4 regions of the Erwinia sp. E_sp_B01_1 genome follow, and region 2 is predicted to be linked to each of the others. Evidence: predicted binding sites of a transcription regulator. Region 2 holds the regulator's gene; each other region holds the start of a gene.
The links. Region 2 encodes Fur, which represses iron uptake genes when iron is present. Its sites were predicted from a motif close to ATAATAATGAGAACNACTATCAA; they were not measured.
Positions count from the first base shown of each region.

Region 1: the regulator Fur is predicted to act here: its motif matches at 2,029-2,051, upstream of fepB (Fe2+-enterobactin ABC transporter substrate-binding protein).
Region 3: the regulator Fur is predicted to act here: its motif matches at 3,019-3,041, upstream of fhuE (ferric-rhodotorulic acid/ferric-coprogen receptor FhuE).
Region 4: the regulator Fur is predicted to act here: its motif matches at 5,120-5,142, upstream of VRC33_RS09065 (TonB-dependent siderophore receptor).

Region 1 is NZ_CP142208.1:4,268,673-4,276,246, reverse strand. It holds gene rplU (50S ribosomal protein L21) at 1-182, shown strand, start outside; gene rpmA (50S ribosomal protein L27) at 198-455, shown strand; gene cgtA (Obg family GTPase CgtA) at 771-1,958, shown strand; gene fepB (Fe2+-enterobactin ABC transporter substrate-binding protein) at 2,110-3,081, shown strand; gene fes (enterochelin esterase) at 3,064-4,299, opposite strand; gene VRC33_RS19850 (TonB-dependent siderophore receptor) at 4,461-6,674, shown strand; gene pmrB (two-component system sensor histidine kinase PmrB) at 6,707-7,574, opposite strand, start outside.
Region 2 is NZ_CP142208.1:1,400,027-1,407,600, forward strand. It holds gene glnS (glutamine--tRNA ligase) at 1-1,009, shown strand, start outside; gene VRC33_RS06885 (OprD family outer membrane porin) at 1,426-2,829, shown strand; gene VRC33_RS06890 (beta-N-acetylhexosaminidase) at 2,862-5,513, shown strand; gene fur (ferric iron uptake transcriptional regulator) at 5,566-6,009, opposite strand; gene fldA (flavodoxin FldA) at 6,363-6,893, opposite strand; gene ybfE (LexA regulated protein) at 7,056-7,337, opposite strand; gene ybfF (esterase) at 7,484-7,574, opposite strand, start outside.
Region 3 is NZ_CP142208.1:2,419,120-2,426,693, forward strand. It holds gene VRC33_RS11535 (SDR family NAD(P)-dependent oxidoreductase) at 1-577, shown strand, start outside; gene fhuE (ferric-rhodotorulic acid/ferric-coprogen receptor FhuE) at 709-2,946, opposite strand; gene VRC33_RS11545 (VF530 family protein) at 3,428-3,712, opposite strand; gene VRC33_RS11550 (NAD(P)-dependent alcohol dehydrogenase) at 3,846-4,838, opposite strand; gene VRC33_RS11555 (PAS domain-containing methyl-accepting chemotaxis protein) at 5,024-6,343, opposite strand; gene VRC33_RS11560 (SrfA family protein) at 6,699-7,574, shown strand, end outside.
Region 4 is NZ_CP142208.1:1,862,063-1,869,636, reverse strand. It holds gene VRC33_RS09085 (6-phospho-beta-glucosidase) at 1-311, opposite strand, end outside; gene ascF (PTS cellobiose/arbutin/salicin transporter subunit IIBC) at 326-1,792, opposite strand; partial or broken gene VRC33_RS09075 (LacI family DNA-binding transcriptional regulator) at 2,051-3,078, shown strand; gene treA (alpha,alpha-trehalase TreA) at 3,269-4,936, shown strand; gene VRC33_RS09065 (TonB-dependent siderophore receptor) at 5,234-7,345, shown strand; gene VRC33_RS09060 (GlsB/YeaQ/YmgE family stress response membrane protein) at 7,402-7,574, opposite strand, start outside.

The DNA.
Region 1 (7,574 bases), 1.9 Mb from region 2:
GTGAAGACGTAACAATTGGCGCGCCTTTAGTTTCAGGTGGCCTGATCAAAGCTGAGATCGTTGCACACGGTCGTGGCGACAAAATCAAGATTGTTAAATTCCGTCGTCGTAAGCATTATCGTAAGCAGCAGGGTCACCGTCAGTGGTTCACTGATGTGAAGATCACTGGCATCAGCGCCTAAGAGGAGAACTGACTAATGGCACACAAGAAAGCTGGCGGCTCCACTCGAAATGGTCGCGACTCCAATGCAAAACGCCTCGGCGTTAAGCGTTTCGGCGGCGAAGAAGTTCTGGCAGGTAGCATCATCGTTCGTCAGCGTGGCACCAAATTCCACGCGGGCACCAACGTAGGCTGCGGCCGTGACCACACTCTGTTTGCAACTGCAAACGGCAAGGTCCAGTTCGAAGTGAAAGGCCCGAACAACCGTAAATACATCAGCATCGTTGCTGAGTAAGGTTTTCGTGCCTGAAAGCGGTACCTGATACCGCTTTCTGCAGCGAATCAAAAAGCCCCGCTATGATTGCGGGGCTTTTTACATTCTGCATTTAACCCCGGCCACAGGCCTGTGGGTTCACAGCAAACCCCATTTTTGCTGTACACTTTATATTCAGCTGCACGATGTCTTTAGGCGGATTCCTGTAAGGGACTACGACGCAAAGGCAGGTTTGCGGCGCCAGACACCCTGTTTCCGTCATCGGGCACAAGACGGATCACACCCGGACAAGCGTTATCCTGCCAGTACCGGGCGAATGATTTACGGAGAAGTAACATGAAGTTTGTTGATGAAGCGACGATCCTCGTTGCTGCGGGCGATGGCGGCAATGGCTGCGTCAGTTTCCGTCGTGAAAAATATATCCCCCGTGGCGGGCCAGATGGCGGCGATGGTGGAGACGGTGCTGATGTTTACATGCAGGCTGACGAAAACCTCAACACGCTGATCGACTACCATTTTGCAAAATCTTTCCGTGCTGAACGTGGTCAGAATGGCCAGAGCCGTGACTGTACCGGCAAGCGCGGCAAAGATATCGTCATCAAAGTGCCTGTAGGTACGCGTATTATCGACCAGGGCACCGGTGAGACCTTGGGCGACATGATGACGCATGGCCAGATTCAGATGGTGGCCAAAGGCGGCTGGCATGGCCTGGGCAATGCCCGTTTTAAATCATCCATCAACCGTTCGCCGCGTCAGAAGACGATGGGAACGCCGGGCGAGAAGCGCGATCTGCAGCTTGAGCTGATGCTGCTGGCCGATGTCGGTATGCTGGGTCTGCCTAACGCCGGTAAATCCACTTTCATCCGTGCTGTTTCGGCTGCAAAACCTAAAGTGGCTGATTATCCCTTTACTACCCTGGTGCCGAGCCTGGGCGTAGTGCGTATGGATAATGAAAAAAGCTTTGTAGTGGCAGACATTCCCGGTTTGATCGAAGGCGCTTCTGACGGTGCTGGTCTGGGCATTCGCTTCCTGAAGCATCTGGAGCGTTGCCGTGTGCTTCTGCATACCATCGATCTGGCACCGATTGACGAATCCGATCCGGTTGAGAATGCGCGCGTTATTCTTGCCGAGCTGGAAAAATACAGCGAGAAGTTGTTCAGCAAGCCACGCTGGCTGGTCTTCAACAAAGTGGACCTGTTGGATCAGGAAGAAGCTGAATCACGCGCTAAAGCCATTGTTGAAGCGCTGGGCTGGACAGATAAATATTATCTGATCTCTGCAGCTAACCGTGCTGGCGTGAAAGACCTCTGCTGGGATGTAATGTCCTTCATTATCGCTAATCCAAAAGAAGCGGAAGAAGAGCAGAAGCAGCCTGAAAAAGTCGAGTTCATGTGGGACGACTATCACCGTCAGCAGCTGGAAGAGGCCGAAGCCGAGTCTGCTGTTGAAGTGGAAGATGACGACTGGGATGACGACTGGGATGAAGAAGACGACGAAGGCGTCGAGATTATCTACAAGCGTTAAACCAGAAGGGGACACTGTATGTGTCCCTTTTTTTGCCTGCCACAAAACCTGCCGTAATTAGCGCTTTCAAGTAATAAAGATAATCATTATCATTTGAATAATGCCCGACCGCTGTTTCCTGCTGTCGGTACCCTGTCGATGAGCCCTGATAATGATGAAACCTGCTTCTGCCCTGCGATACATGTTACTTTCCAGCCTGTTCTGCTGCGCCTTTAACTCCCATGCCGTTACCACTGAAGGGTGGCCGCGCAAGTTGCCCAGCCCCAAAGGTGAAGTTGTGCTGCAGCAGCAACCTCAGCGTATTGTTTCAACGAGTGTTACGCTGACGGGCTCGTTACTGGCCATTGATGCGCCAGTGATTGCCAGCGGCGTGACTCAACCAGGGCAACGTCTTGCCGATGAGCTGGGTTTCTTTCGTCAGTGGAGTGAGGTTGCCAGAACCAAAGGCGTTAAGCCGCTCCCCGTGGGGGAAGCCAGCCTTGAATCCATTGCTGGCCAAAACCCCGATTTGATTGTGGTCAGCGCAACGGGCAAAGACTCAGCGCTGGCTTTATACGATCGTCTTTCGCTGATAGCGCCCACGCTGGTCGTTAATTACGATCGACAAAGCTGGCAGCAGATAGAGCTGCTTCTGGGCCGGGCCACTGGTCATGAAGCCGGGGCTGAGAAATCAGTACGGTCTTTTCAGCGTCAGGTTGAGAAAGTCAGAGGAACTCTGGCTTTGCCGCCGCAGCCTGTGACGGCGCTGGTTTACAATCCGCACAGTCGTATTGCCAATCTCTGGACCCGCGATTCTGCTCAGGGACAACTGCTGAAATCGCTGGGTTTCACCCTTGCTCAGGTTCCCGTTGTGGTGGCTGATGCCCGTAAGCGGCTACAACGGCGGGATATCATCCCGCTCAGCGGAGAGAATCTGGTCACCGGAATTACAGGGCAGTCGGTGTTGATGTTTGCTACTGACGAGTCAGGGAAAGCGGCATTTTTGTCAGAGCCTTTACTGGCAGCTTCCCACGCGGTTCAGCATCAGCAGGTTTACACGCTGGGCAATGACAGTTTCCGTCTTGATTTCTACAGTGCGACGCATCTTGTGACGCGGATTGAACAGTTATTTACCCTTCACTGAATCAGACCAGAGCCATTTCAACCCGTCGGTGATCCCGCCGCGCCAGCACAGGGCATCGTGCCCACCATCGATTTCACGGTAACGGACGGTTTGTCCGGCTTTGATCAGTAAGGGATACAGTTGCCGGTTTGCTTGCAGAATGATTTTTTCATGCAGGCCGGCGTCGATCCCAATGCGTAAGGAGGGGTTTCCGGCCAGGCCTTGCTCAATTTGCTGGATCAAAATGCCCGGAGGCTGGTCTGGTTCAGAATACCGGTGCGGCCACCAGAAAGATCCAGACTGACTGAGTACGCAGCCAAATCGCTGCGGCCAGTTTACCCCTGCATAGAGCGCTGCCAGGCCACCAAAGCTCTGCCCAATCACCACTGTCTTTGCTGCTTCCTGTGAAAAAGCCAGCTCCTGCTGAAGCTGGGGCAGGAGTTCTTGCTGGATAGCCTCCCAGAATGCGGGGTAGCAGGGAAGTTCTTGTGACCGTAATTTATTACTGACTGAATCAATAAACAGATAAACGGCTTCAGGGATCTCTTCTCTCAGGGTCATCGCCCAAAGAGGGGCGGACAGCGGCTGGATTTTGGCCCAGAACATGCCATCCAGCAGGATAATCAGCGGACGCTGCGCGGGATTTTTATTGCCTGTGCAGAGAATCGCAACGTCTCTGCTGTTGCCAAGGACATCACTTTTCCAGCGACAGTACCTGAGTTGTTCCGATGGGCTCTCTTCAGGCAGGGTGCTCTGCTGCCACTCTGGCTGGGCAGGAGCGGCTGGCATATGCAAGGGAGAGACCCAGTGGCCGCGCGCGCTTTTCCAGCTACCCTGCGGATTAAACACATCGCGCTGAGTCAGCAAGAATTTATGCTTCCACCAGTTGCGAAGGGCATTCATCGTCAGGGGCTGCTCAGGGGTTTCTGTAGCGCTGTCGGGCATCAGAGAGTAGCTGCCTCGCCAGCATTCGCTGAGCGACAAATTGATTTGCCAGACATCAGTGCCCGTCACTCGTTCTAAAGAGGGGGGCAGAATGCCGCGGTGATGGTCAGTAATGCCGGTGATATTCAGCCAGACTTTGCGGGTGGAAGAATGCTTTTCATCTCCTTCGGGATCGCGCCAGAGGAAGGTCACTCCGGCACAGCCATTTTTCGTCTCTGCCACTACGGGGGTTCCCTGCTGAGCAATCCCCTGCCACCAGGCTGCGGAACCCATGGGGTGAATGGGTATTGTCATATATTTTTTCCTGTTACGGCGTGAACTTCTTGCTCAATATGAGAATGATTTAAATATCGTATTGATAAGTATTATCGTTTGCAATAGTCTGTTTCCGCGTATTAACACTTTCACCCCCTTCGGCTGGCGAAGGCGGGTCTTTTCGCAGGGAAATAGCTTCGATGTTCAAATTATCACGCCTCTCGCTGGTAGCGCTGGCTGGATGTGGGTGGGTGTCACTGGTACAGGCAGAGAATGGTGGCACTAACGAAGGTACGCTGATGGTCACCGCCGCAGAGCAGACGCTTCAGGCGCCTGGGGTCTCTACCATCACGGCTGATGAAATCAAAAAACACCCTCCCGCACGCGACCTTTCCGAAATTATTCGCACCATGCCGGGCGTTAACCTGACCGGCAACTCTACCAGCGGGCAGCGCGGAAATAACCGGCAGATTGACATCCGGGGGATGGGACCAGAAAACACGCTGATCCTGATTGATGGTATGCCGGTTTCCAGCCGAAATTCCGTACGGTTAGGGTGGCGCGGGGAACGCGATACGCGAGGCGATACCAACTGGGTTCCCCCTGAAATGGTTGATCATATCGAGGTAATCCGGGGCCCGGCGGCGGCAAGATATGGCAATGGCGCTGCGGGGGGAGTGGTAAATATCATTACTAAACAGACGCAAAATACATGGCACGGTTCATGGAATACTTATCTGAATCTGCCAGAGCACAAGGCTGAAGGATCCACAAAACGCAGTAACTTCTCTCTGACCGGTCCGCTGGCAGAAGATTTCAGTTTTACGCTTTATGGCAACCTCAGCAAAACTCAGGCTGATGCCCAGTTTATCAACAAAGGCCATCAGTCACTGCGTACCGGCACCTATGCGGATACGGTGCCTGCGGGCAGAGAAGGGGTAGAGAACAAAGATATTCACGGCAAACTGCGCTGGGTATTTGCGCCAGGGCAGGCACTGGAATTCAGCGCAGGCTACAGCCGTCAGGGAAACCTTTACGCTGGTGATACTCAGAATACCAATACCAGCGCGCTGGTTCAGGACAATTACGGCAACGAAACCAACCGGCTTTACCGTCAGGATTTTGCGGTGAACTGGACAGGCGTCTGGGATAATGGCGTCAGCACGCGAAGCTACGCGCAGTATGAAAACACCCGTAATTCGAGAATGAATGAAGGGTTAGCCGGGGGAACCGAGGGGATATTCTCCGACAGTGGATTCTCTACCATCCAGCTTGATGACGTTCTGTTGCACAGCGAAGTCAGCGTACCTTTTGAATGGCTGGTCAATCAGACGGCAACCCTGGGTACAGAATGGAACCAGCAGCATATGAAGGATGGCGCCTCTAATACTCAGGCCTTGTCCGGAGGAGGCATTGAAGGGATCGACAGCGCCAACCGCAGTCCGTACTCATCAGCAGAAATCTTTTCGCTTTTTGCAGAAGATAATATGGAGCTGACTGACAGTACCATGTTGGTGCCGGGCCTGCGTTTTGATCACCACAGCATTGTAGGAAATAACTGGAGCCCTTCTCTTAACCTTTCGCAGTCGCTCAACGATGACTTCACGCTAAAACTGGGTATCGCCCGCGCTTATAAGGCCCCCAGTCTGTACCAGACTAACCCAAATTATGTGCTTTACAGCCGTGGCCAGGGATGTGCGGACAGCTCAGGGGCCTGTTATCTGATGGGCAACGAGGATCTTAAAGCGGAAACCAGTATCAACAAGGAAGTGGGGATTGAGTATAAACATGAAGCCTGGCAAGCCGGTCTGACCTGGTTCCGTAACGATTACCGCAATAAAATCGAAGCGGGATATCTGCCCAGCGGCGTGTCCACTACCGGCAGCGCTGATATTTATCAGTGGGAGAATGTGCCAAAGGCGGTGGTGGAAGGGCTGGAAGGGACAGTGAATTTCCCGGTCAGCGAGTCCGTGACCTGGAATAATAACCTGACCTATATGCTTAAGAGTAAAAACAAAACTACCGGCGATCGCCTCTCCGTCATCCCCGAGTATACGCTGAATTCGACTCTTGCCTGGCAGGCTACAGAAGCGCTGTCCCTGCAAACCACCTTAACCTGGTATGGCCGACAAACGCCGAAGAAGTACAACTACAAGGGAGAGCCGGTGAGCGGTACGGAGAAATCCACCGTCAGCCCTTACTCCATCGTCGGCCTGAGCGGCACCTACGATATCAATAAGTACGCCAGCATCACGCTGGGACTTGATAATCTGTTGGATAAAAGGCATTACCGGGAAGGCAATGCGCAGACTACCGGCAATGCCAACACCGGTTCCTATATGTATGGCGCAGGAGCCAATACTTATAACGAATCTGGCAGAACCTGGTATATGAGCCTTAACACGCATTTCTGAGTATGCAGAACGGTGGGGAAGGATCCCCACCCTTAGCCATTCAGATTCTGCGGCAGCAGGCAGGTGGCATTCAGCCCACTGCGATCGCTGCGATTGATTAAACGCAGTTCACCATGATGAAGTTGTGCGATTCGCTGCACGATATTCAGCCCTAAGCCACTGCCGCCATAACGTTGATCCATCCGCCTGAATGCCTTCGTCAGATCTCCGGCGGTTGCAGGATCGATACCTGGCCCCTCATCCCGCACGGTCAGACTGCTTCCGGCATTTTCACGTTGCGCGATCAGGCAAATTTCACTTCCCTCCGGGCTGTATCTGGAGGCATTTTCCAGCAAATTACGCAGCATCAGGCGGAGCAAAACGGCATCCCCCTGCATTTCCTGAGCGAAGTCGCCAGATACGACCAGCGTTTGCTGACGCAGGGAGAGCATCTCCAGCATTTCACTCTCCAGCGGCCTGAAAATGGTTTCCCAACTGATGATTTGATAATGCCCGCTCGCCAGTGCCTGCCCGGCACGTGAAAGCATCAACAGCTGTTCAATCACATGCATCAGCTGGTCAATGCGCTGCACCAGCATAGGCCCCTGAGAGACCCCCTGTTGTTCAAGCAGCTCCAGATGCAGCCGCAGGCCGGCAAGAGGCGTACGCAATTCATGTGCAGCATCAGCCGTGAAAAGCCGTTCCTGCTGAAGGGTGTGGTCAAGCCGTCCCAGAAGCTGATTCAGTGCGCGCGTGACGGCAGCGATTTCGTCCATGTCTGAAAAGTGAGGCAGGGGGGTAAGGTTATCGGCGGAACGTTCAGAAAGGCTGTCCTGCAGGGATTTTAAAGGGCGGATAATCCAGCTGATAGCCCAGAAGGAGAGCAGTAAGGTAAAGCAAACCATTACTACGGAGGGCAGC
Region 2 (7,574 bases):
TGCGCTGGAAGGGATCACTCATTCACTCTGTACGCTGGAGTTTCAGGATAACCGCCGCCTGTACGACTGGGTACTGGATAACATCACTATTCCGGTCCATCCGCGTCAGTACGAGTTTTCTCGCCTGAACCTGGAATACGCCATCATGTCCAAGCGTAAGCTGAACCTGCTGGTAACCGAGAAGGTTGTTGAAGGCTGGGACGACCCGCGCATGCTGACCGTGTCTGGTCTGCGTCGTCGTGGTTATACTGCTGGTTCCATCCGTGAATTCTGCCGCCGTATTGGGGTGACCAAGCAGGACAACATCGTTGAGATGGCGTCGCTGGAATCCTGTATCCGTGACGATCTGAATGAAAACGCGCCGCGTGCAATGGCGGTAATGGATCCCGTTAAGCTGGTAATTGAAAACCTGCCTGCGAACCACGATGAAACTATCATCATGCCAAACCATCCGAATAAACCGGAGATGGGAACGCGTGAAGTGCCTTTCAGCCGCGAAATTTATATCGATCGCGCTGACTTCCGCGAGGAAGCCAACAAGCACTACAAGCGCCTGGTATTGGGTAAAGAAGTGCGTCTGCGTAATGCTTACGTGATCAAAGCCGAGCGTGTGGCGAAGGATGAAGAGGGCAATATCACCTGCCTGTTCTGCACCTGCGACGTCGATACGCTGAGCAAAGATCCTGCTGATGGCCGTAAAGTGAAAGGCGTGATCCACTGGGTTTCTGCCGTTCATGCGTTACCTGCTGAATTCCGTCTTTATGACCGTCTGTTCAGCGTGGCAAACCCCGGTGCAGCGGAAGATTTCCTGACGACCATCAATCCGGAATCTCTGGTCATCCGTCAGGGCTTTGTGGAACCTGGTTTACAGAAAGCAGAAGCCAGCAGTCCTTATCAGTTTGAGCGTGAAGGCTACTTCTGTGCTGACACCCGCTATTCCAGCGCCAGCAGTCTCGTCTTTAACCGTACGGTTGGCCTGAGAGATACCTGGGCTAAAATTGGCGAGTAACCTTTTTCAGTAAAGCATTATAAACGCGGCCTTTGGGTCGCGTTTTTTTTTGAGTTTATCAAATTAATAAACTGCATATGTAGATGAAAAGTTAACCTCATTAATAATTTATTCCGAATATGCAGATGCCACAGAATTACGTTATTTCCTGGTGAGAAATATATTTAGTTATTATTGTTGCCGATAAGTGAACTAATGCAATAATTCCTCAGCAGGTCTCGATTAATCCATGAATACTCCTGGCGTAATACGCCATTTTTTGTGTTGGTCGTCATATTTCGCCAATAATTGCTGAAATAGATATTGATAATTCGCGTCGCGAAAAATATCATCTTTAATGAGCCAGGCTACAGGGGACTACTGTAAATAACTAATATTTATATCTGACTATGACTCTTATGGAAGAGGGGATTGTTATGTCTTTATTTACCTCGTTACGCTATCCGCTTACGGGCACACTCGCCTGTGTTACCGCCCTGTCAACGCTGTTCCTTGCGCCCACGGCGGGTGCAGCAGGCTTCACTGACGATGCCACGTTAACCGGTGGGATTTATTACTGGCAACGCCACCGTGAACGCAAAGATCTTAATCCTGACAGCGATAAATACAATCAGTATCAACAAAATCTTCATCACGCCACATTTAATGCAAACCTTGATTTCTCGTCAGGTTATTTAGCCGATTTTATTGGTCTTGATCTGGCGGTAATGGGCGCGCTGGAAATGTCCAACAGCGGGCCTGCTGCCCCTGATGAAATTGGGTTCAGCGATGCGAAAAATCGCTGGGATGAAAAGTGGACCGGAGATAAAAATGGCGCGAGTATTTATAAAGCCGCCGTGAAATTCAAGGTAAACGATTACTGGCTGAGGGTGGGTTATTTACAGCCTCAGGGACAAACATTGCTCGCGCCTCACTGGAGTTTTTTACCGGGTACCTATCGTGGGGCAGAAGCAGGGCTGAAATATGATTTTGCTGATGCTGGCGCCTTGTCACTCTCCTGGATGTGGAGCGATGTTTATAAGGCTCCCTGGTATCAGAATACTTATCACTTCCGTAAAGCCGACGGCCAGACCGATATTAGCTGGCTGCATTCTGTTGGCATGAAATACGATTTTAAAAATGATCTGATACTGGAGGCAGCGTTTGGTCAGGCTGCCAGTTACATGGATCAGTATTTTACCAAAGTCTCTTATGGCTTCCCGATCGCAGCGAACAAACTCCAGACCAGCTGGCAGTTTTACGGGGCCAAAGACAAAGAGTCGGGTGGCGCGGCAAACATCAATGATGTCTACGACGGGTTAGCCTGGCTACAGGCAGTCACGCTGGGTTATACCGCCGGGCCGTTCGATTTACGGCTGGAAGGGACCTGGGTGAAAGCCGACGGGAATCAGGGCTTTTTTTTACAGCGCATGACGCCGGGTTATGCCACTTCCAATGGCCGGCTTGATGTGTGGTGGGATTCCCGATCTGATTTCAATGCTAATGGCGAAAAAGCGCTGTTCGCCGGGATCCTCTATGACCTTAAAAACTGGAACCTGCCGGGATGGGCGATAGGGACTTCTTACGCTTATGGCTGGGATGCCCGTCCTGCTAACCATTCAGCCTGGGACCAGAACCGCCGCCTTAAAGAGTCAGCCTGGAACATGGACCTGCTTTACACGGTGCAGCAGGGGATAGCCAAAGGCACCTCTTTCAAACTCCATTACACCCGCTTTGATAACCACAGCGACCTGCCGAGCTACAGCGGTGGTTACGGCAATATCTTCCAGGATGAAAAAGACGTGAAGTTTATCGTGATTGCCCCTTTCACTCTCTTCTGAGCAAGCACAGGACTAAAGGATAAGGAAAAAGGATGAACAAGTTCAAAGCCACTCTTATTACGATCGCGTTGGCCTCAGCTTTGGATAGCGGGGCAGCGCTTGCCGATCAGCAGGTAGTTGATCAGGTCAGTCAGTTTGGTGTGAAGTATCGGGTGACCGATAACCAGGCGGCACAGAACGGGGTAGATTGTGCCGCACTGGGCGCTGACTGGGCCTCCTGCAACCGTGCAACTATTACTTTAACCAACCCAGGTCCGGCCTTTAACAGCAAAGACTGGGCTATTTATATGTCAAACGTTCATGCCACTCTGAAAGTCGACAGCGAACAGTTTCGAATCGTACATATCGTCGGGGATCTCACCCGCCTCGAACCCACTGAAAAATTCCAGGGCATCGCGGCAGGTGAATCAATTGATATCCCCATCATCAACGAATACTGGCAGCTGTTTATTACTGATGTGATGCCGCGCTGGTATGTGACCTCCGGCGAAGCCACGCCAAAGATTATTGTCAGTACGGATACTGAGGATCTCACCACCTTTGTCGAACCTTTCGGTAAACAGTGGAAACGGACGGCGGACGATCAAAATGTGCTGATGAATGCCGACAGCCGTTTCGATAAGAACAGCGATATTACCCGGCTCAATTCCTCTGCACTGCGTGGGCAAATACTCCCTACCCCCATGAAAGTTGAAGTCTTTGCCGATGATGTGGATCTCTCTGGCGGGGTGGTTCTGAAGCTGGACAGCTTGTCGGCTGGCAAAGCTAAAGCCGTTCAGCAACGTTTTGCCCAACTCGGCTTAAAAGAACAACCGGCGGGTTATGAAATCTCCACCCGCATAGAAAAGGCACAGGCGGAAAGTCTTGCTGTTGCGGGGGGATACACGCTGACAATCAGCAAAGAAAGAGCGGAAATCACAGGGTATGACCAGAGCGGGGTATTTTACGGCTTGCAGTCCATACTCTCACTGATCCCGGCTGATGGAAGCCTGCAAATCGCTACCTTGAAAGCGACTGATGCCCCGCGTTTCCCGTATCGCGGCGTCTATCTTGACGTTGCACGCAACTTTCACAGCAAAGAGGCGGTGATCCGCATGCTGGATCAGCTGGCTGGCTGGAAAATCAACGTGTTCCATTTTCATCTCAGCGATGATGAAGCCTGGCGTATTGAAATTCCAGGCCTGCCTGAATTAACTGACGTGGGATCTAAACGTTGCCATGACCTCAGTGAAAAGCGTTGCCTGCTGCCGCAACTTGGATCGGGCCCGCAGAGCGATAACAATGGTAGCGGCCACTTCAGCCGCCAGGATTATATCGACATCGTGAAATATGCAGATGCGCGCGGCATTCAGGTTATTCCCGAAATCGATATGCCTGCCCATGCCCGGGCTGCCGTGGTCTCAATGGAGGCACGCTACGATCGCCTGATGAAAGCAGGTCAAACCCAGCAAGCCACGGCCTACAGGCTTGTCGATCCCACCGATAACTCAAACACCACTTCGGTTCAGCTCTACAATCGCACCAGCTATCTGAATCCCTGCCTGACCTCTTCATTACGCTTTACCGATAAAATCATCAGTGAGATTCAGGCTATGCACCAGGCGGCCGGGCAGCCGCTTCAGACCTGGCATTTCGGCGGAGATGAAGCGAAAAATATCCGATTTGGCGCGGGTTACTCTGACATCAAAAAACCGGTTGCCGGCACCGGGTTGCTGGACATGAGCAAGGAAGATCAGCCGTGGGCGAAATCCCAGGTTTGTCAGAAGATGATTAAAGAGGGGAAAGTGGCCGATCTTGGCCACCTGCCGAGCTATTTTGCGGTGAAAGTCAGTCAGCAGGTTAACGCGCATGGCATCGGCAAGATGCAGGCATGGCAGGATGGGCTGAAAGATGCCAGGGATGCTAACGCTTTTGCCACCGAAAAGGTTGCGGTGAACTTCTGGGATACCCTCTATTGGGGAGGATTTGACTCGGCCAATGACTGGGCAAACAAAGGCTACGAAGTGATTGTTTCAAATCCTGATTATCTCTATATGGACTTCCCGTATGAGGTTAATCCTCTTGAGCGTGGCTATTACTGGGGCACCCGCTTCAGTGATGAACGTAAAGTTTTCGGCTTCGCACCGGATAACCTGCCGCAAAATGCCGAGACCTCGGTCGATCGCGATGGCAAAAATTTCAGTGCAAAATCGGACAAAGCCTGGCCTGGAGCCACCGGGCTTTCCGCTCAGTTGTGGAGCGAAACGGTTCGTACCGACCAGCAGATGGAATATATGATTTTCCCTCGCGTCCTTTCCGTTGCGGAACGAGCCTGGCATCGGGCTGACTGGGAGCAGGATTACAAAGCAGGGAAAGAGTATATCGGTGGTAAAACTCACTTTGTGGATCAGGACGCTCAGCGCCAGGACTGGCAGCGATTTGCCAATCTGCTGGGCCAGCGTGAACTGGCGAAGCTGGACAAGGCTGGCATAGCTTATCGCTTACCTTTACCGGGCGGTAAAATCGTCAAGGGTAAGTTACAGGTCAATACGGCATTACCGGGCCTGGCTGTGCAGTACAGTCTGGATGAAGGGAAAACCTGGCAGCTTTATGAGGCCGGGCATCAGCCACAGGTGGAAGGCAAAGTGTGGTTGCGCACGGTGAATAAAGCCGGCGAACGCTTCAGCAGGGTAGAGAAGCTTTAAGAAGGGCAAAAAAAAACCGGTGAAGTTCACCGGTTTTTACTGTTAGTGCAGATTACTTGTCGTGCAGGGTATCGTCTTCGCGGCAATCGCCAGTGGTACAGTGACCGTAAAGGTACAGACTGTGGTTACTGAGCTTAATACCGTGACGCGTAGCGATGTCACGCTGGCGAGTTTCGATAGATTCATCGCTGAACTCGATCACTTTACCGCAGTCCAGGCAAATGAGGTGATCGTGGTGATGCTGCTGAGTCAGTTCAAAAACGGACTTGCCGCCTTCAAAATTATGACGGGTAACGATCCCCGCATCATCAAACTGGTTCAGAACGCGGTAAACCGTCGCCAGACCAATTTCTTCGCCCATATCTATCAGGCGCTTGTACAAGTCTTCCGCACTGACATGATGGCCCTCAGGTTCCTGAAGCACTTCCAGAATTTTCAGTCGGGGAAGCGTGACTTTCAGGCCGGCCTTCTTTAATGCGGTGTTATTGTCAGTCATGCGGATATTGTCCTGTTACTTTGCTAGTCACTGTGTGGCTGAAAAGCCATGAACATCGGTCGACGCGAAAAGCTAAACGTCTCATTATAGATCTGATACTTCGAAATGAATACTACCGGCGATGCGTCACTGTTGAGGGAGGTAATGATGAAAGTCGTTACGTCCGGAAGAGCAAGCGCTGGGTGAACATTTCGCTCTGTCATCGCCAGCAGGGCGAAGACATTGAGAAAGCGGGGTGACCGATGGCGATATTCTACAGTTTTGCAGATGAAAGTTACAAAAATGTGCCTATTACTTCTATAGGAAAAATCACTGGCCTGATGTGAGATATGTCCCACAACAGGCCGCACTCCTTAAGCTTCAATGATTTCTTGCAGCTGGAGCTCATCAAAAATTTGTTTGACCCACTTTTCGGTACGTTCGCTGGTCAGTTCTGGCTGGCGATCTTCATCAATGGCCAGGCCAAGGAAATGGGTATCATCCGCCAGCCCTTTAGAGGCTTCGAAATGATAACCTTCTGTTGGCCAGTGACCCACGATAACCGCACCCTTAGGCTCGATGATGTCGCGGATGGTGCCCATCGCGTCGCAGAAGTATTCTGCGTAATCTTCCTGATCGCCACAGCCAAACAGGGCTACCAGTTTGCCATTGAAATCAATTTCTTCCAGCGTCGGGAAGAAATCATCCCAGTCGCACTGGGCCTCACCATAATACCAGGTTGGGATACCGAGCAGCAGAATATCAAAGGCTTCAAGGTCTTCTTTGCTGCTTTTAGCGATATCCTGAACTTCAGCAACCTCTTTACCGAGCTGCTTCTGGATCATTTTTGCAATGTTTTCTGTATTGCCCGTATCGCTGCCAAAGAAAATGCCTACGATTGCCATGACTTACTAACCTCTTGAATCTCAATGATGGGGTAAAGGCTGCTCACTACAGATACCGGCAATGATAGCAGACAGCTCCAGGGGGATAAATGAGTAATCCGCCCGCTTTTGTCGCTTTGTGCTTCACCGGCAGATGCCGGACAGCCGGTAAGCTGATGCTGTTTAGCGCTTCTGGTCGGCCAGCTGCGCCATAACCATTTCTTCTATTAACTCACTGCGGCTCATATTACGCTGCTCAGCGAGTTCATTCAGGGCATCCACTGCGTCGCTGTTCATTTTCAGCTCAACGCGTTTCAGTCCCCGCACTTTATCGCGCTTGAGCTGGTTACGTTTGTTGATACGCAACTGCTCATCACGCGTAAGCGGATTAGTTTTAGGTCGTCCCGGGCGACGGTCATCTGCGAACAGATCGATCGTGGTGCGGTCCGTGTTTTCTTTTGCCATAGAATCGTGATACTGAAAGGCTGGAGTTCGATGGTTCAGGCCTGATGTCGGCTGAAATTCGTGCTGCGACAAATTTAAAGCGCGCCATCATACCCCAGTGAAAGTCATGACGACAACGTTTTAGCCATCTCAGGAAACATTTGTTTTTACAGCGCAAAAAAACGTCGAATTGCGCGCAAAACAGCATCAGGTTTTTCAGCATGAACCCAGTGACCGGCACCGGTTACCACATGGGCA
Region 3 (7,574 bases), 1.0 Mb from region 2:
AATTGATAAACTCCTGGCGCTGGCCGATATACACCCCGATCTCAGGGTGGAAACCGTCGATATTACCCTTCCAGAACAAGTGGCTGCGTTGCACCAGCGGCTTGGCGATCTGCGAGTGGACCTGCTTTTTATCAATGCTGGCGTTAAAAATAGCGACGGTGAAACCATTGCCGATGTATCCACTGACGAATTTATCCGGGTGATGGTCACCAATTCCCTCAGCCCGCTGCGGGTGATTGAAGTGTTCAAGGATCGGGTGGTGGAGACCGGCACGATTGGCGTTATGTCTTCCGGTCAGGGAAGCCTGACGAATAATACCAATGGCAATTACGAAGTGTACCGGGGCAGTAAAGCCGCACTGAATATGTTTATGCGCAGTTTTGCGGCGCGGCACAGTGAAGATCCCCGTACGCTGTTGCTGATGGCTCCCGGTTGGGTTCGCACAGATATGGGGGGATCGCAGGCACGGCTGACTATCGCTGAAAGCATTCCGGCGTTAATAAATACCATGACGGAATATCAAGGACGTTCAGGCCTGCACTATCTGGACTATCAGGGGAAAGTGGTTCCCTGGTGATCGGGGTTTTCAGTGTGCGAAATACCTTGAGGACGTGGTGTCCAGGTCATCAAGGCAGGCTGTGTGCGAATCGCCTCGGGGAAGCAGCGCCTGGAAAAAATGGCTCCGTTCAGGAGCCATTTTCAACATTATCAGAACTTGTAGTTGGCGCTTACCGAGAAGTTACGCGGTTCACCGTACTGCGCGTAGATATTGTCTACGGTGGTGTCATATTTCTTATCAAACAGGTTATTCAGGTTGGCCTGCACGGAAAGTTGCTTTGTCACCTGATAGCGGCTGAACAGGTTAACCAGCGCATAACTGCCCTGCTCGGCATAACGCGTGCCCACGCCTTCCGGCCCGTCGATTTCATCCCAGACATGCGTCTGCCAGTTCACGCCGCCACCCAGGGTGAGATCCTGCAACTGAGGCAGGCGGTAGCTGGTGAAAAGCTTTAACTGAGTGCGTGGCAGTTGAGGATTTACCGCGGTGCCATCGCGCTCTTCAGCGATGTAACGCGTGCCGCCAAAGGTCATCTGCCAGTTATCGGTAAGGGCGCCGTTGATTTCAAACTCCACGCCACGGCTAACCGTGCCATCTTTGCCCTCATAGGCGGTGTCCTGCGTCCCGGGGATAATCTGCCCCGTGCTCTGACCAACATTGTCCAGCTCGGCACGGAACACCGAAAGCGAGGTGGTCAGGCGGCTGTTAAACCAGTCTGATTTCACCCCGGCTTCGTAGTTTTTGCCTTCGACTGGCGACAGATAGGCACCATTGATGTCGCGGTAGGTCTGTGGCTGGAACACGTTGGTATAGCTGGCATAGGTTGACCAGTTTTCATTGATATCAAACACCACTCCGGCGTAAGGCGAGATGTTGTTTTTTTCCAACTCTTCGGTCAGCGTGTGCGTGCTCCAGCGGGTATAGCGGGCACCCAGGATCAGGTGCAGCGGGTCAGCCAGCGAGAGGCGGGTGGCCAGGTAGCCCGACCTCTGACGGATGGTATCCTGCTGTGAAAGCGAACGTGGACCCCAGTCGGTTTCCGGGAAATCGCTGCTGAAATTGTTAAAGTTGCCAATGTCTTCCGTAGAAAGATTGGCAAAGGCGCTGTAATAGGTGTTTTCCTGTTTGGTGTAATTCACCCCCACCATCAGCTCATGCTGGCGTCCAAACAGCTCATAGGGGCCGCTGGCGTAAGTATCAACGGCGTTCACTTCACGTTTGCCGCTGTTATAGCCTGTTCCGCCCACGACCGGATAGCCGGCATAACGTGAAACACCAGCACCGGTGTTTTTATCGAAATAGCCGTCAATGTAGAGCTGCTTGCTGTTAATAAAGGTGACGTTATGCGTGGCGTTGAGATTAAGTTGCCAGCCATTGTCGAAACTTTGCTTCAGATTAGCAAAGAGCTTTGAACTCTCTTTGTCGTTGTAAGCCCAGTCTGGCGCAGTGTTGTAGCCACGGCGATAATCCGTTTTGCTGCCATCCAGATACCAGCGCGGTGCCCCACCCCAGGTTGGGCGATTGGCATTGGTTTCCTGGAATTCGTATCCCACGGAGAGGGTGGTGGAATCGGTCAGATCGGCATCCACCGTGCCGTAAAAGAATTTCTTCTCTGCGCTGTAACGCTCAACGTAGCTGTCATTGTCCTGATAACCGGCAACAACACGGCCACGCACGTTGCCTGATTCACTCAGCGGTGCGGAGAGGTCGGCCACATAGCGCTGTTTATTCCAGCTACCATAGGTTGCGGTGACATCGCCTTTGAACTCGCGGCTGTCAGCATGTTTGCGGATCATGTTTACCGAGGCTGAAGGATTGCCTGTACCGGTCATCAAGCCGGATGCGCCACGCACCACTTCAATACGCTCATAGAGCGCAGAGTCCGTCTGGGAATCGCCCAGGTTCCAGCGTGGCTCAAACACGGTTGGAATACCATCGACCATATAGTTGTCGATCAGAAAACCCCGCGAGTAGTAGGTTTTGCGATCCAGATCGGCGGTCTCTTCCTGAATGGCGGTGGTGTTATACAGCACCTGCCCCAGCGACTGGAGCTGCTGGTCTTCCATACGCTGTTGGCTGATGATACTGACCGATTGCGGAATGTCGCGTGCAATCATCGTCATTTTGGTACCGGCACTGGTCACCGGCACGCTGTAATCGGTGGCGGCCGTGTCAGATGCGCTGCCAGTGGTGGCATTAACCGTCAGCGTTTGTCCGGTACTGGTATTTGCCGCTTCGGGTGTGGGGGTTTCCGTTGCGGCTGAGGCATAAGGAACCTGCAAAGCCGCCGCAACCAGTGCGGCGACCAGAGTATAGCGGGGTGCAATGCTGGAGCCAGCTTCACTGATGAAGCGCTTTTCCCTGATACGGCTTGAAGCAAAAGACATCGTACTACCTCAGAATTTTCTCTTATTTATTATTTTGAGCGACGATGTAGCCACTGCCCCGCCTTTGCTCAAATGCGAATGAGAACTATAATTTTTTTTATTTAGTATGTAAAAGAATATTAGGGAACTTTTCAGAATTTTGTAAGACGCCGGGGGGATGTGTCTGTTGAAGCGTTTGAAAGCAGGCATTTCCGGGATTCATCAGGATGATAAAACCCGGTAACTTCATTAATTACAGGGATAAATTGACAACGATACGCCGTTCTATCCTAGCTGCCTGCATACGGGCAAAAATGTCATTGATGTTATTCAGGGGGTTCAACCAGCCAGGGGGGCCAGTAAATTCGTACAACCGCCAGTACTGTCTTACAAGTCCTGGCGATATTGGAGAATAACCGGACTAACGATGATCCTGAATGCTCTCCGCTACGCTGGCCAGCATCTGATTGACCGGGTTACTGCCAGATCCCCATCCTGAAACTTATTCTTTCTTTTTCCAGTTAGCCCAGGGGCTGTCGGCGGGCAGCTCTGGTTCAGGGGCTGCTGGTTCATCCAGCGAGGCAATATAGAACTCTTCCACTTCTTTGCGCGCCCACGGCGTGCGGCGCAAAAACTTCAGGCTGGATTTGATGCTTGGATCGCTCTTGAAGCAGTTGATATTGATGCGTGCAGCCATCTCTGCCCACCCATAGCGAGCCACCAGCGCATTCAGCAGGGCTTCAAGCGTCAGGCCGTGCAGGGGATCTTTCGGTGAATGAGGTGTCATAGTGCATCCTGTTAACAGGGAGAAATTGCCGACACCATACTGAATGGTGCCCGTCAGTGCAATTCTCCCCTGTTTCTGACAAAAAAAACAGCGCCTGTGCGCTGGTTTAAACCGGTTTGAAGACCTTAAAGGATCAGAAATCGGCTTTCAGTACCACACGGAAGTTAGCTTTACCGGCACGGACGTGGTCCAGCGCTTCGTTGATTTTCGACATCGGGAAGAATTCAACGGTGGGGGCGATATTGGCGCGGGAAGCCAGTTTCAGCAGCGAACGTAGCTGGCCCGGCGATCCTGTAGAGGAACCCGTCAACGCCTTGTCGCCCATGATCAAATCAAACGCGCCGACCTGGAAGGGTTTCATCACTGCGCCTACGGTGTGGAATTTCCCTTTTGGTGCCAGTGCGGCAAAGTAAGGTTTCCAGTCAAGATCTACCGCTACGGTGCTGATGATCAGATCAAAACGCCCTGCCTGCGCCTTCAGTGCCTGAGGATCGCGGCTGTTGATCACCTCATCAGCCCCCATATCCAGAATCGACTGCTTTTTGTCCGGCGTGGAACTGAAAGCCACAACTTCCGCCCCCATTGCACGCAGGATTTTAATCGCAATGTGTCCCAGACCACCGATACCGATCACGCCCACACGGCTGGTTGCCGTAATATTGCTCATCAGCAGCGGTTTGAAGACGGTAATGCCGCCACACAGTAAAGGACCGGCACTTGCCAGATCCAGCTTCTCCGGAAGCGGGATCACCCACTGCCAGTCTGCACGCAGTTTCTCAGCAAAGCCGCCGTGGTTCAGAATGGTTGGCGTGGTGCCCTTTTCACAGTTGACCTGCTCGCCGTTGATACAGGCATCGCAGTGCTGACAGCTTTTGGCCGTCCAGCCGATCCCCACGCGCTGGCCCACTTTCAATCCTTTGGATTGCGCAGACTCACCCAGTGCAGAAACACGTCCAATCACTTCATGGCCGGCAATGGTAGGGAATCGGGAGATGCCCCACTCGTTGTCGATCATTGAGAGGTCAGAATGGCAGACTCCACAGTATTCAACCTCGACTTCCACTTCTTCTGTACTCAGTTCACCCGGATCGTACTCGTACAGTTCAAGCGCCTGACCGGCTTTCATCGCTGCGTAACTTTTAATTTTCACTCTTCACCTCGGATTGGGAAATACCCTGAGAAGTTTAGCAAAGCCCAAATAGTCGCAATGCACCGAAACGAGGCATCCTTGCTGCTTCGTTTGTATCTGCATGTAAATAGTGCTGGTTTTTCAGTCACTACTGGCGATTAAGCCACCATCCGCCTCTCAATTTAATCCGTCAATTTATTTGTCACGTTACCTATAGCCTCCACAACCTGAGCAGAATTGGCCTGGATATCGACAATCACATCCCCGGCTTCGCGCACGAGATGCACGCCCTCATCAGCGCGGATCAGGTTTGCGGTGATATTTTTCTGGGCCAGACTGGCAAGTTCATGATTGCGGTCGACAACACCACTGATCTCCTGGCTGGCGGTATGAATATTGGCAGCAAGGCTGCGGACCTCGTTAGCCACCACCGCAAAGCTGCGGCCATGCGTGCCTGCCCGGGCAGCTTCAATAGCCGCGTTCAGCGCCAGCAGGTTAGTCTGGCTGGCAATGGAGCGGATGGTTTCAACAATCACGCCGATCTGTGCGGATTGAGAACTCAGGCCATTAATATCGTTAGAGACTTTCCGCAGCTCCCCGGCGATCTCATTCATTTTCCTGACGCTGTTTTCAATAACGTTGACGCCCACACGCGTGTTTTCGCTGGTCTCCAGCGCGGCCTGATAAGCATGCTCAGCCGCTTCACGATCCTGTTGATTCTTCAGCACCTGGGGAGAGACGTCGGTGGCAAACTTCACCACTTCATACAGTTGATCGTTTTCATCAAAGACCGGGTTATAAGTAGCACGCAGCCAGATCGTTTTGCCCTGCCGGTTCACGCGGGCGAACTGGCCGGAAACAAAGTCACCCCGACGCAGCTTTTTCCAGAATTCAGCGTACTCTTTGCTGTTTCGGACTTCAGGAGGACAAAACATGCCGTGATGTTTGCCCACCACCTCAGCCGCCTGATAGCCCATGGTTTTCAAAAAATTGTCGTTAGCACGAAGCACCTGACCGGTAAGGTTAAATGCAATTACCGCCATTGAACGATTAATGGCATTCGTCATCGCCCGCTGCTCCTGCGCATCCAGGATATGGTCGGTGATATCGGTGGCAAGCTTGACGATTTTGATCACTCTGCCATGACGATCCTGTACCGGGACATAATTCGCCTCCAGCCACAAGGGGCGGTTATTTTTCGCCACTCGCAGAAATTTATTGCTGAAGCTTTCTCCCCGGCCTAATCGCTGCCAGAAATGGCTGTATTCAGGTGAACTGACCAGTGCAGGCGTGCAGAACAGGCTGTGATGCTGGCCAATGACTTCGTGAAATTCGTAGCCCATTTTCTCCAGGAATAGCGAATTAGCCCCCAGAATTAATCCTTCCGGTGTAAATTCAATCATGGCGATGGCGTCATTTAGCGAGCTAAGCGTTGCCTGCGAATGCCGTGAAGCGCTGTGAAAAACTCGCGATAAAACCCCTGATTTAATCGTGCTGATCATGTTGTAACCTTATTGTCATATTTTTGGTATTCGTCACAAATACACTATCGGCAAATAAGGCATTTATTTAAGTTGTATTTAATAGCTATGTTTAATTTTTGTCCGGTAAATTTTATTACCTTTCTGACGACCACGGATAGCTCAGAGGTTCCCCCACGCCGGGAGGAAGTTCCCCAGCTAAACCCAGTGATTTTGATGGGATGCGTGGCCCGTAGACATTCTGCAATCTCATTGCGAAAGTAATCACCTCTTTACCCCCTTATTTCCGCCTTTGCTTTAAGTCAAATTCCACTACAGTATCGGCAACACTGGAGAATAATTTATTTTCCGCTTCTGACAAAAAGGTCCTTTTTGCGTGGCAAAATCATTCTTACGCAGCGGAAGTCTGGATGCGGTTCTGCCTCTCGGCGAGAACGGTCAGCCCGTTTATCTTTCCGCTTTGCAACTGCGCGAAACGCTGCGCCTCAGAAAGCAGCCGCAGATTGCAGACTGTCTGGCCATTCCTCAGTCCAATGATGCCGGAGACCGTCTGGACTGGTATTCCCCGGTTTCAGGCAAAGTCACCTCCTGGGCTGCTGCCAGTGACAGCGCCCGCACGCACGCGCTTAATCAGCTGATTGCCTGCCAGCAGGCGGTGGCCGACATGTGCCAGAAGGCGCAATACGCTGAAAAAACCAGCCAGAAACTTTTTGGTGCCCTGCTGGCCAAAGCCATACAGTTCCCCGATCAGAATTTTGTTTATCTGGTCGGCGGCAAGCCGGTCCTGACGTTCTGGGGGTTTGTCAGCCTTGAGAAAAAATCCCGTCTGGATGCGCTGGACTGCCTGCGTGCCGCCGAAGATGACGAGCCGCCATTAAACCTTTCTAAACTTTCTGCCCCGATAGTGCCTGAAGTTGCCGCCCTGCCGGTTGCCCCAGTCGTTATTCCGGCCGTTATTGCGGCCCCGGTTGTGGAACCTGTCGCAGCCGCCGCGGAACCAGTTGCTGAGCCACAGAGTCTGGAGCAAAAGCCCGCGCCTAAACATGCCCTGATCCGCTACGGCTGGATGTTACCTGCCGCCGCCCTGCTGATCGCCTTTGGCGTGCAGATCAAAGGCTGTGTCTCACAGCCGGAACCGGCTAAAACGCAGGCGGCGTCCGAAGCGAAAGCCCCTCAGCCTGCGGTGGACGATCAGAGCAAGGCTGAGGCCGCTAAGACCCCGGCTAAACCAGAAACGCCAACGGCCACAGCC
Region 4 (7,574 bases), 460 kb from region 2:
TCATCACCCTGCGGATAAATCCGGCTCCAGGCTATCGAGGTTCTGAATACGGTAAAACCCATCTCCGCCATTAAGGCGATGTCTTCTTTGTAGCGATGGTAGAAGTCGATCGCCTGATGGCTGGGATAAAATTCATCCTCCCGCAGCTCAAAGCGCTTCTCCAACCCTACTTTTACCGCCAGACGCTGCGCGCCATGAGGGATCACGTCTACCGTCGTGAGCCCCTTCCCTCCTTCAAAACTGGCACCTTCGGCCTGGTTAGCGGCTAAGGCACCGCCCCATAAAAAACCGTCGGGAAATGGAGTTGCCATTACAAACCTCTTTATCAATGTGTTTTTACAGCAGGCGAAACGGACAGAGGAGCGGGAGCAACACCGCTCTGACTTTCCGTTGTGCGTGGAGCCTCTACAGGGATATCTTCAAAACCCAGCAGCAATGTGGTGACAAACGAGAGCACCACTGCCAGCACCATTACGCCCACCACCCAGACAATGCTCATCGGATTAGTGGGATCAAAGAACTGGACGCTGGTAAACAGCCCCGGCGAGGCCATAGAGTGGCTGGCCAGCCCACCAATCCCGGCCACCGCGCCGCAGATAAAGCCGCTGATCAGGCAGGCAACCAGGGGGCGTTTTAAACGCAGCGCCACCCCATAAAGTGCCGGTTCCGAAATCCCGGCGACGATGGCAGAAGCTGCGGCGGCCAGCGCGGTCTGCCGCAGCTCCGGGTTTTTGGTGCGCCAGGCCACCGCCAGCGAAGATCCGCCCAGGGAAAGGTTTGCACCAATTTCCGACGGCATCACCATTCCTTCCTTGCCGGTTTCGGCGATGGTCTGAATGATGGTCGGCGTGAAGACGCGATGCATCCCGGTCATCACCAGCAGCGGCCAGGCCGCGCCCATTATCGCCACGGACAACCAGCCCAGATAGCCGTGTACGGTATAGACCAGTGCAGAAATTCCGGTGCCAATCCAGATCCCCAGCGGGCCAATCAGCAGGATAGCGATGGGAGCAGCGATCAGCATAATCAGCATCGGTTTCAGGAAGTTTTTCGTCACCACTGGCGTGATGCGATCCACCCACTTCTCAATGTGTGACAGTAGCCAGGTCATAATCAGCGCCGGGATCACCGTGTAAGTGTATTTCACCGCCGTGACGGAAAGGCCGATAAACTCCACCGGCTGGCCTTTGGCGGCCTTCGCCATCAGCTCAATAAAGGCCGGGTGAACCAGTACCCCGGCAATAGCTATCGCCAATGACAGATTGGTTTTAAATTTCACGGCGGCAGAGGCCGCAACCATTACCGGCAGGAAGAAGAACGCCCCGTCGCCAATGACGTTGAGGATCACCAGCGTGGAGTCGGTTTTGGTAAAGACGCCGCTCATCTCCAGGATCATCGCCAGCAGCTTCACCATTGAGCCGCCAATAATGGCCGGGATCAGCGGGGACATAGTGCCAATCAACGCATCGAGAATGCCTGCCCCGACGCGTTTAAAAGTGAGCTTATTGGGAGCCTTCACTTCCTGTCGGGCAGCGCTGTTTTCCGGCAGCAGCTTTTGAACTTCGGCGAAAGCGTGCGAGACGTTGTTGCCGATAATCACCTGGCATTGGGTCTGGTTCTGTATCACGCCCATCACGCCCGGCAACACCTTGAGTTGCGCGCTGTCGATCTGATGTTCATCAGCCACAACAAACCGCAGACGCGTCATACAGTGGGTAACGGCCACCACATTACCGGCACCACCCAGCGAGTTGAGTATCGACCGTGCCAGCGAAGAAAAATCTTTAGCCATGAGAATGAATTCTCCATGAAACAAGGGGTTATATTAGTTTCATCTGACAGGCTGACGGCCATCCACTGGCGAAAGTCTGCTAAACTGAAAAAGAGGTAACCGGTTTCACACGAGAATGTTCACTAAAGGGTGAGACTTCAAGATTTAGTTAATTACGGGTTTCAAATTTGTGATTAAGATCGCCAATAGCGCTGAATTTCCGCGTCAGCGTAAGCGGTGTAGAATGGCGCATTAAAATAATTATTCCAGGAGGTGCCGGTGTCGACAATGCAGGAAGTGGCTAACAAAGCAGGCGTCTCTAAGGCCACGGTTTCGCGCGTGCTTTCCGGCAAGGGCTATGTGGGTCAGGAAACGAAAGATCGGGTGTTCAAAGCCATTGAAGAGGCGGGCTACCGGCCCAATCTGCTGGCCCGTAATCTGGCCACCAGCAGCTCAATGTGTATTGGCCTGGTGGTCACTAACACACTTTATAATGGCCCTTATTTCAGCGAGCTGATCTCGCAGGCAGCAAAAAAACTCAATGCCTGTGGCCGCCAGCTGTTGCTGGTGGACGGTAAAAACAGCGCAGAGGAAGAGCGGCAGGCTATCGAATATCTGCATGATTTACGCTGCGATGCGATCATCATCTGGCCGCGATTTCTCTCAATTGATGAGCTGGATGGCCTGATTGATAGCGTTAAAAAACCGCTGATGGTGGTCAACCGAAAGCTGCGTAAACACCCCAGTCACTGTATTTATTGCGATCACAAAGGGTCCAGTTTTGATGCCACAAAATACCTTATCGGGCAGGGGCACAGGGCTATCGCCTTTGTCACCGGATCGCTGGACTCTCCCACCGCTATCGAAAGGCTTGCCGGCTATAAAGAGGCACTGATCCAGAGCCACCTGCCCGTTGATGAAGCGCTGATCGTGCAGGGAAAATGGTCGCCGGCCAGTGGTGCAGCGGCGGTAGAAACTTTGCTGATTAACCAGGTGCCATTCAGCGCCCTGCTCGCCAGTAATGATGAAATGGCCACCGGCGTTTTAAAGAAACTGCATGAAACCGGCATAGCCGTACCGGCGCAGGTGTCGGTGATGGGTTTTGATGATATTCCCACCGCCTCGTGGCTGATCCCTGCTCTCTCCAGCGTGAAAGATCCGGTCAGCGAGATGGTCAGTGAAGTGATAACCCGGATTATCTCCATGCTGGATGGCGGCTATCCTGGCCGTGACAATCCCTTTTTTCCGGGATGGTTATCAGGGAATCCACAGGATCGGGGCCATTTATTAAAGCATCAGCAGGCTAATGATGCTGTCAAACATTACCCGGTCTGGCGTGTTGTCGCCAGGTCCGGTAACGGCAGAATGAGGCCGAAAAACCCAGATCGCATCACATTTCCCGGCATGTTCACCGTCGTTATGATGAAACTCGTCTAAAGTTTGTTTCAGGGTCAACAACTTACAGACAACGCATCGTCCGGACATGGAGAACTACTAATGCAGAGAGTCGATAAACGTCACTGGAAAGCGGTTTTGGTACTGCCTTTTGTGGTCGCGGCACTGACACAAACGGGTTATGCGGCGGAAGCCGACACGCAGCAACATTTGATGAGCAATACTCCACAGCCCCCTGATATTCGTCTTGGGCCGCTGTTTAATGCCGTGCAGGCAGCAAAATTTTATCCCGATCAAAAAACCTTTGCTGATGCGGTGCCCAAAAGTAATCCCAGTACCATTCTTGCTGACTGGCAGATGCAGAAAAATCAGCGCAATTTCGACCTGAAGCATTTTGTCGAGACCAACTTTACCCTGCCAGCTGAAGGTGAAAAATATGTGCCTCCGGCCGGACAAAGTTTGCGTGAACACATCAACGGTCTCTGGCCGGTGCTGACCCGCTCCGCTAAGCAGGCAGGCCAGTGGGATTCGTTGCTGCCGTTGCCCAAGCCTTATGTGGTGCCGGGTGGCCGCTTCCGCGAAGTGTATTACTGGGACAGCTATTTCACCATGCTGGGTCTGGCTGAAAGTGGTCACTGGGATCGGGTTCAGGACATGGTCGATAACTTTGCCTGGGAACTGGACACCTGGGGCCATATCCCTAACGGTAACCGCAGCTATTATCTGAGCCGCTCACAGCCGCCGTTCTTCAGCATGATGGTGGATCTGCTGGCACAGCATCAGGGGGAGAGCACATACAGTAAGTATCTGCCTCAACTGCAAAAAGAGTATGACTACTGGATGGCGGATGCCGACAGCGTCCAGGCCGGTGAAGCCAGCAAGCGCGTAGTGAAGCTCAAGGATGGCACCGTACTGAACCGCTACTGGGATGCGCGTGACGTGCCGCGTACGGAATCCTATATGGATGACATTACCACCGCGCAGAAAAGTACCGACCGAAACAAAGCCGAAGTGTATCGCGACCTGCGTGCAGGTGCTGCTTCCGGCTGGGATTTCAGCTCCCGCTGGTTTGATAATCCGAAAGATCTCTACACCATCCACACCACGCGTATTGTGCCGGTGGATCTGAATGCGCTGATGTTCCATCTGGAAAAAACGCTGGCGCGCGCCAGTAAAGTTGCCAACAACGAGCAGGCCGTTAAGCAGTTTGACGAGCTGGCTCAAAAGCGTCAGGCGGCGATCAACCGCTATCTGTGGGATAACAAACAGGGATGGTATGCCGATTATGACTGGCAGAAAGAGAAGGTCCGGCCACAGTTGACGGCTGCCGCGCTGTTCCCACTTTATCTTCAGGCGGCAACGGATGAAAAAGCGACACGCACCGCAGCGGGCGTCCGCGCTCATCTGCTGAAGGAAGGCGGACTGGCGACCACTAACGTCAATAATGGCCAGCAATGGGATGCGCCTAACGGCTGGGCACCGCTTCAGTGGGCGGCTGTCGAGGGGCTGAACAACTATGGCAAGCAGGCGCTGGCGAAGGATATCGGTATGCGCTTCCTGCAGAACGTACAGACGACTTATGACAAAGAACATAAGCTGGTCGAAAAATACGTGGTTGAAGGCAAGGGGCTGGGCGGAGGTGGCGGCGGTGAATATCCGTTGCAGGACGGCTTTGGCTGGACCAACGGCGTGACCCTGAAGTTGATGGATCTCTACTGCCCGAAAAATACTACCTGTAACAACGTGGGCGATCTGACCAAAGCCCGGTAACGGGTATTACACGGCGCTTCCTGACGCGGGAGCGCCCTTTCAATTTTGTCCTGCCCCTCTCAGCCCCTGATTTCCCTGAAATCCGCTGGATCTGTTTGCCCGCCTCCTCTATCGGATCACGACAACCCCTATCGTTATCAGGGAATATATAAGCAAAATCAATGCTTGAATCCCTTTAACGAAAAGATAATAATTCTCATTGAGATTATCATAAATCTTTACATTACCGTAACTGCGCGTCTTTCACCTCTGCCAGCGCAAACGGTTCTTACTTCGCATTTTGTAAGGGAATTAACAATGAGAATGGCTTTTACTCTAAAGCGTTCTGCTTTGCTGTGTTCGATTGCACTGGCTACTCCTGCTTTCACCTTTGCTGCTGAGACCCTGGTGGTCACCGCACAACCCGTAGAAACGGCGACCACGCCAACACAGGGTTACACCGCGAAAACCTCCTCTGGCGCGACCAAAACCGACCGCCCGCTAATCACCACAGCGCAGTCAGTGTCGGTAGTCACCCGCCAGCAGATGGAAGACCAGGGCGCAATGGATGTTAACCAGGCGCTGAACTACACCGCCGGGGCTTTTACCAATTTTGCTGGCGCAGCCACCCGCTACGACACCGTTTCACTGCGTGGCTTCCACGGCGGCGATGTGGATAACATTTTCCTTGATGGCCTGCGGGTAATGAGCGATCCGGGCAGTTACAACGTTATGCAGGTTGATCCCTGGTTCCTGGAACGCATTGACGTGATCAAAGGCCCCTCCTCTGCGCTCTATGGTCAGACCGTGCCAGGCGGACTGGTGATGGAAACCTCTAAAAGGCCGCAGTTTATTCAGGAAGGACATTTCCGTGCCTCCACCGGGACCAACTCCACCAACAGCGCCGCCTTTGATTACACCAATGCGATTAACGATCAATGGGCGTTTCGCCTGACGGGCATCACCCGTAACAGCGATACCCAGTACGATCATACCCGCGAAGAGAAGTATGCTATCTCCCCTTCTCTGCTCTGGCAGCCGGATGAGGATACCTCGCTGTTGCTGCGTGCCTATCTGCAGAAAGATCCTTCCGGTGGCTATCACGGCGCAGTGCCCGGTGACGGCAGCATCACTGAACACAATGGTCGTAAGCTGAGCAATGGGTTTTACGATGGCGACAGCTCGCTGGATCAGTTCAAACGTAACGAGCAGATTTACAGCTATGAGTTTGCCCATCGTTTTAATGACACCTGGGCCTTCCGTTCCAATGCCAGCTATTCCCACTCTAACGTCGATCTGGATCAGGTTTATCAGATTGGCTGGGACGCAAATAATCCGGATCTGCTGAACCGGTATTACTCAGGCTCCCGTTCTTCCCTGAGTGCCTGGGCCATTGATAACCAGCTGGAAGCGGATTTCGCCACTGGCGAAGTTGACCATAAAATGGTGCTGGGTGCTGAATACCACCAGTATAAGAACGATCTCAGCGATGCCGGCGGTGCGGCAAATCAGCTGAATGCGGTAACGGGTCAGGCAGTTGGCGATCGACTGGATTACACTTTTGCCGATTCCCAGCGACGTTATTATCAGACCGGCGTTTATCTGCAGGATGAGATGACCTGGCAAAAATGGCATCTGGACTTATCTGGCCGCTATGACCGGATTGTGTCAGAGACCCGATCGGCAGACGACAAAAAACGTCGTCAGGACGATCATATCGGTGGCCGTGCGGCGCTGCTGTACGCCTTTGATAACGGCATCTCCCCGTATGTCAGCTACAGCCAGGCGATCACTCCTCAGTCACTCTCTGCCCAGGATGGCAGCATTCTTAAACCGACTACCGCCGAGCAATATGAGGCTGGGGTAAAATATCAGCCCAATGGCACCTCCGATCTCTACTCCGTGGCGGTTTACGATCTGACGCAGAAGGATGTGGGCAACCGCGTGGTGAAGGAGTCTTACTTTGAACCTGCAGGTAAAGTACATTCGCAGGGGATTGAGCTGGAGGCACATAACCAGCTGACACCACGCCTGAGCACCATCGCCAACTACACCCTGAACCACGTTCGCTTTAAAGACTCAGTGGATGGCAACGACGGGCACACGCCATACGTCACCCCGAACTCCATGGCTTCTGCCTGGGCGAAATACCAGTTTGACTGGGGGATCAGCGTGGGTGCAGGCGTTCGCTACATCGGTAAACAATGGGCCGATAACGAGAACACCACTCGCCTGCCTTCCACCACGCTGTTTGATGCTTCCGTGCGCGCCGATCTGGGCGCCTGGAACAGCAGCCTCAAAGGAGCATTCGTGCAGGTTAACGCCAATAATCTGACCGATCGCGATTACGTTGCGGCCTGCTACGGCACAGGCTATTGCTACTGGGGCGCAGAGCGCACCGTGGTGGCGACAGTGGGCTACGACTTCTAATCTGCAGATAAAAAAAGGGAGACGATAATCGTCTCCCTTTTTTTAACCAGCACTCGTCAACTTTTGACTTTACGGTAAATCCACAGCACGACAATCGCGCCGATCACCGCTACTACAAAGCTGCCGAAGTTAAATCCGTCTACCTTGCCGAAGCCAAACAGGGTACTGATCCAGCCCCCAACCACGGCACCGATAATGCCGAGGACCACGGTGATGATAAATCCACCGC